Regions from separate parts of the Bradyrhizobium sp. BRP56 genome, predicted to be linked through region 1. Evidence: predicted binding sites of a transcription regulator. Region 1 holds the regulator's gene; the other holds the start of a gene.
What was found. Region 1 encodes LexA, which represses DNA repair genes until DNA is damaged. Its sites were predicted from a motif close to TGTTCNNNNTGTGTTCNG; they were not measured.

Region 1 (3,209 bases):
GATCGTGACGACGCGGCCGGCGCCGCAGGGCTGCGCGGCATCGGTGATCGATGCCGAGCGGCTGCGCCGCCACGGCGCGCTGGTGCTGCGACGGAGCAGGGACGGCTACGCCGTCGATGCGGTCAAGCCCGGCGGGATCGACCGGCCGTGGTCGCCGGCGGTTCCCGGCGACGGCGAGAGCGAGACGACGCTGCGCGCGCCCGCCGTCGCGCCGCGGCCCGCGGTGGATGCGACGCCGGCCGAGACCGATCTGCAGGGCGATGATTAGCCGTGGTCCGGCGACGGCGCGCTCGGCAGCTCGAACAGGCCGAGATGGTATTCGTCGGAGTCGGGGCCGGCGTCGGGCTTCTTGACGAGGGTGAAGGAAGCCTCGGGAAATTGCTCCCAGACTTTCAGGTCGTCGGCCGTTACCGTCAGCCAACCGAACCGGAACATGTAGCGGCCCGGTTCCGTGACGCGTCCAGCCTTTTGCCATGTGACCTTATCGACCACCGCGCACGTCCTCCGTGCCTGATGATGCGCCAAGGTGCCGGCCGACGCAAATCTCCTTCTGCGCCCCGGAAGCGGGAGTCCGGGGTCGCCCGAAATTGCTTAGGTCATCCGCCGCCGAACAGCTCATTCCGCGGCGACGATGCGCTCAACCCAAAAACAGCGTTGCGAATGCGGAGGGCCGCCGCTCCACAACCTTCGGCTTCTGCTCGACCGGCGGATGCAGCGCCGGCAATTGCAGCACGCTAACGCGCTGTCCCTCGACCAGCTGAGTCACCAGCACATGGCTGCCGTCGGGGAATTCGACCGCGTCATGATGCCGATCAGGCACGTCGGGCTCGACTTCGTTGAACACGCCGACGCGATAGTTCAGCGTCTTGGTCCAGATCCAGCGGCTGTCGTAGCGAACGTTCTCGGCGAAAGCGAGCTCGGTGCCCGGCAGCATGCAGACCGCGACAGTGGGGTCATTCTCCGAAGCAAAGCCGCGGGTCGACGTGCCGCGGAACGTCGTCGTGATCAGCGTCTCTCCGACAATGGCGGGGCGCGATGCCACGGCGTGCAGACTATAGTCACACATCGGATGGCTCCTCATTTCGAGGTAGCGACCCGTGCCTCTCCTTGAGGCATTAGGGCCTCTACCAGAGTGGACGATAGCGAACGAGCGTCTGCTCGTTTCTGGGCGATTGTACGACTGGTCCGAGATCGCTCCGATCACAAACACGCGACGCTGCGCGAGAGGTATCGGAGCGCATCGGGCAGGCCGTACGCTACACTATCATGCAAGGAACGATCCGACGTGTTGCTCGTTCCCGGCCGCCGCAAGTATTTGCAATTCAGTATTTGCGATAAAGGCCGATCAGCTTGCCCTGGATGCGGACCCGGTTCGGCGGCAGGATGCGCACTTCATAGGCGGTGTTGGCCGGCTCGAGCGCGATCGATGCGCCGCGGCGGCGAAAGCGCTTCAGGGTGGCTTCCTCCTCATCGATCAGCGCCACCACGATGTCGCCGGTATTGGCGACGTCGTTGCGCTGGATCAGCGCCATGTCGCCGTCGAGGATGCCGGCATCGACCATCGAGTCGCCGCGCACCTCGAGCGCATAGTGCTCGCCGGCACCGAGCATGTCGGGCGGCACGCTGATGGTGTGGCTGCGGGTCTGCAGCGCCTCGATCGGCGTACCGGCGGCGATCCGGCCCATCACGGGGACCGCGACCGGACGGTTGCCGTCATCCTCGGCAATCGGCGGCGTGCTGGCGCGCCGGCCGAGGGTGCCTTCGATGACGCTGGGCGTGAAGCCGCGGCGGCCGTTGCCGCCGCCGGCCGAGAGTTCGGGCAGCTTGATGACCTCGATGGCGCGGGCGCGGTTCGGCAGGCGGCGGATGAAGCCGCGCTCCTCCAGCGCAGTGATCAGGCGGTGGATACCGGACTTCGAGCGCAGGTCGAGCGCATCCTTCATCTCGTCGAAGGAGGGCGGTACGCCGGCCTCTTTCAGACGTTCATTGATGAAACGCAGTAGTTCGTACTGTTTGCGCGTGAGCATCTCGAGTATTCCCCCGGTTGATAGCGTCGTTCGATTCCGAGACTCTTCTGGTGGGGCCTGCAGGCCGGGCCTGACCTCAGGAGCATGTGCTCAATGCACCTGCTTCCATGCAGCTTCCCGATTGTAGACACCAGTACTCGAAACAAATCATGAACGGACACTATATGTTCGATATGTGTTCCGCAACCACTTAATTTCCGGTGAACGTGTCGGGCAACGCACAATCGGCGGGGCGCGAAAACCCTATTCGGGCAGTGTCAGAATCTCGCATTCGCTGCCCTTGACGGCAGCTGCCGCAAACGGCGGACGCACGAGAAGTGCCCGTGCCGCAGCGAGATTCCCGAGCAGCGACGAGTCCTGCTGCGTCACCGGCGTTGCGATCAGCGTGCCGTCCTCGCGCGCTTCGAGCCGCGCACGCAGATAGTCCTCGCGCTGGTCGTTGGCGGCGAGGTCGCGGCCGAGCAGGGCGCTCGCGCGGCGATGATGAATCACTTTCCGGCCGCTCAGCGCCCGAATCAACGGCACCAGGAACAGGAAGGCGCAGACATAGGACGACACCGGATTGCCGGGCAGACCGATCACCCGCATCGCGCCGAGCCGGCCATGCATCATCGGCTTGCCGGGCCGCATCGCAATCCGCCAGAACGCCATCTCGACGCCCTCGGCTTCCAGCGACCGCTTGACGAGATCGTGGTCGCCGACCGAGGCGCCGCCTGTCGTGATCAGGACATCGGCGCCGGCCTCGCGTGCCCGGCGGATGCCCGCCGTGGTCGCCTCTACCGTGTCGGCGGCAACGCCGAGGTCGACGGTCTCGGCCCCTTCGGCGCGCGCCAGCGCCCGCAGCGCGTAGCCGTTGGAATAGACGATCTGGCCGGGACCGGGCTGCGAGCCCGGCATCACCAGCTCGTCGCCGGTCGCCAGCACCGCGACCTTCGGGCGGCGCCGCACCGCAAGTTCCGGATAGTTCATGGCGGCCGCCAGCGACAGCGCGCGGTCGGACAGGCGGCTGCCGCCGGCGAGCAGCACCTCGCCCTCACGGAAGTCGACCCCGGCCGGGCGGATGTGCCGCCCGACGCTGGCGGCCTCCGTGATCGTGATGTGGTCGCCGTCGACGGCGGTGTCCTCCTGGATGATCACCGCGTCGGCGCCATTGGGAATCACGCCGCCGGTGAAGATCCGCAC
Region 2 (3,209 bases), on a different contig from region 1:
GTCACCGTCCGCGTGAACTACAAGTGGGGTGGCCCGGTCGTCGCGCGCTATTGATCGCGCCAGGCCGATTGATCCAGACGAAAGGCCGGCCTCCCGCCGGCCTTTTTGTTTGTGCCTGTTTGTGCGCCGGCTTTTTCGTTGCGTGTGCACGCGCACCTCACCGGGGCCGTTTTCGGTGCGTTGTGGTTTCGCGGATACACACGTTCCGGCATTTCTCTGTAGAAGCACCAGCACGTCACGCGACACTGCTGTGACGCTCTCTTCAAAATCTTTGAAGAGACAACAAGAAAATGGGACTGGGACTTTGAAAATCAGGAATGTTTTGCTGGCCTCGGCCGGCATGTTTGCACTGAGCGCTTTTGCACCGGTAATGGCCGCCGACATGGCGGCACGCGCGCCTTACGTGAAGGCTCCGCCGCCGGCCGCGATCTACAACTGGACCGGCTTCTACGTCGGTGGCTACGGCGGCTACGCCAGCGAGAACTCCGGCACCCCGAGCATGGAAGGCGGCTTCGGCGGCGGCACCATCGGCTACAACTGGCAGGCCGGCAACATCGTGTACGGCCTCGAGGTCGACGCTGCAGGCGCTGACATCGACGCGTCGGTCTCCGCGCTCGGCGTCACCGCCCGCAGCAAGATCGACTCGCTCGGCACCGTGCGCGGCCGCTTCGGCTTCGCTGTGGACAAGGTGCTGTTCTACGGCACCGGCGGCTACGCCTGGGCCAACAACGAGGTCAGCGTCACCGCGCTCGGCGTGACCGCCTCGCAGAGCAACTTCCACTCAGGCTGGACCGTCGGCGCCGGCGTCGAGGCGTTCATCGCCCCGCAGTGGTCGATCAAGGGCGAATACCTGTATCGCAGCCTCGACAGCGAGAACTATTTCGGCGTGCCGTCCGGTACGCTCGAGCTGCACAGCGCCCAGTTCGGCGTCAACTATCACTTCGGCGGCCCGATCGTCGCCAAGTACTAAGATTGATCTGCGATCAGATCGCACCGAAAGGCCGGCCTCGCGCCGGCCTTTTTGCGTAAGAGCGTTTTCGAGCGAAGCGGATTCCGGCTCGCGCAAGGAAAACGCGTCAAAGCGGGAATCTGGAGCCCCCGTTCCGATTCCATCGGAACGGGAAAGGCTCTAGCGGAACCGGCCCTGCTGACGGCTGCTGCCATCAGGCAAACTATCCGTTGATGGACGCGACTCAGCACTGGAAATTGTCGGCCGTTCTTCCTACGTTCCAGCCTTCACACCCCATCGGCGCAAGGTCCCGGCATCACCGGCGATGCGCGCCCAAAAGGCGCCCAAGCATGCGCCCGGAACTGTCGCTATGGATGAAGTGCTCAAGGCGAAGCGCCAACAGAACGCCGGCTCCTCATCGCGCGCCATCACGATCCGTGGCGCGCGCGAACACAATCTGAAGAACATCGACGTCGAGATTCCCCGCGACAAGCTCGTGGTGTTCACCGGCCTGTCCGGTTCCGGCAAGTCGTCGCTCGCGTTTGACACCATCTATGCCGAGGGCCAGCGCCGCTACGTCGAGTCGCTGTCGGCCTATGCGCGCCAGTTCCTCGAGATGATGCAGAAGCCGGATGTCGACCAGATCGATGGCCTGTCGCCGGCGATCTCGATCGAGCAGAAGACCACGTCGAAGAACCCGCGCTCCACCGTCGGCACCGTCACCGAGATCTACGACTACATGCGCCTGCTCTGGGCGCGCGTCGGCGTGCCCTATTCGCCGGCCACCGGCCTGCCGATCGAGAGCCAGATCGTCTCGCAGATGGTCGACCGCGTGCTGGCGCTGCCGGAAGGCACTCGCCTCTACCTGCTGGCGCCGGTCGTGCGCGGCCGCAAGGGCGAGTACAAGAAGGAGCTCGCCGAGTATCTCAAGAAGGGCTTTCAGCGCGTCAAGATCGACGGCACCTTCTACGAACTGTCCGAAGCGCCCGCGCTCGACAAGAAATTCCCCCACGACATCGACGTCGTGGTCGACCGCATCGTGGTGCGTCCCGACCTCGCCCAGCGCCTCGCGGAAAGCTTTGAGACCGCGCTGAAGCTCGCCGAGGGCCTCGCCGTGATCGAATACGCCGATGCGCCGGCGGCGGCCGCGCAGGACGACAAGAAAGAGGACAAGAAGAAGACCGCGAAGATCCACGACAAGAGCGGGCCCGAGCGCATCCTGTTCTCGGAAAAGTTCGCCTGCCCGGTCTCCGGGTTCACGATCCCCGAGATCGAGCCGCGCCTGTTCTCGTTCAACAACCCCTATGGCGCCTGTCCGGCCTGCGGCGGCCTCGGCGTCGAGCAGCATATCGACGAGGACCTGGTCATCCCCGACAAGGAGCTGACCTTGCGCAAGGGCGCGATCGCGCCCTGGGCGAAATCATCCTCGCCCTACTACATCCAGACCCTGACCGCGCTCGGCAAGCACTACAAGTTCACGCTCGACACCAAGTGGAAGGACCTCACCAAGAAGGTCCAGAACGCGCTGCTGCACGGCTCCGGCGACGACGAGATCAAGTTCTCCTATGAGGACGGCGTCCGCTCCTACGACACCAAGAAGCCGTTCGAGGGCGTCATCACCAACATCAACCGCCGCTACCGCGAGACCGAGAGCGAGTGGGCGCGCGAGGAGCTCGGCAAGTATTTCTCCGACGTGCCCTGCGAAGGCTGCAACGGCCATCGGCTGAAGCCGGAGGCGCTGTGCGTCAAGATCGGCGGCAAGCATATCGGCGATATCTCCGAGCTCTCGGTCAAGCGCGCCGGCGAATGGTTCGAGACGGTGCCGGAGGCGCTTAACGCGCAGCAGAACGAGATCGCGACGCGCATCCTCAAGGAGATCCGCGAGCGCCTGACTTTCCTGCTTGACGTCGGCCTGAACTACCTGACGCTGTCGCGCTCCTCCGGCACGCTGTCGGGCGGCGAGAGCCAGCGCATCCGCCTCGCCTCGCAAATCGGCTCGGGCCTCACCGGCGTGCTCTACGTGCTGGACGAGCCGTCGATCGGCCTGCACCAGCGCGACAATGCCCGCCTGCTCGACACCCTGAAGCGGCTGCGCGACCTCGGCAATACCGTGGTCGTAGTCGAGCATGACGAGGACGCTATCCGCCTCGCCGATTACGTGCTCGACATCGGGCCCGGCGCCGGCATGCATGGCGGCCACATCGTCGCCGAAGGCACGCCCGACCAGATCATGCGCAACCCGAAATCGCTGACCGGCAAG

Region 2: the regulator LexA is predicted to act here: its motif matches at 1,215-1,232, upstream of uvrA (excinuclease ABC subunit UvrA).

What each region holds. Positions count from the first base shown of each region.
Region 1 covers NZ_JADYVV010000002.1:311,225-314,433, forward strand. The annotation lists partial or broken gene I6F38_RS03210 (ComEC/Rec2 family competence protein) at 1-268, shown strand, start outside; gene I6F38_RS03215 (hypothetical protein) at 265-492, opposite strand; gene I6F38_RS03220 (hypothetical protein) at 638-1,066, opposite strand; gene lexA (transcriptional repressor LexA) at 1,323-2,027, opposite strand; gene glp (gephyrin-like molybdotransferase Glp) at 2,271-3,209, opposite strand, start outside.
Region 2 covers NZ_JADYVV010000030.1:90,973-94,181, forward strand. The annotation lists gene I6F38_RS21740 (outer membrane beta-barrel protein) at 1-54, shown strand, start outside; gene I6F38_RS21745 (outer membrane beta-barrel protein) at 311-970, shown strand; gene uvrA (excinuclease ABC subunit UvrA) at 1,320-3,209, shown strand, end outside.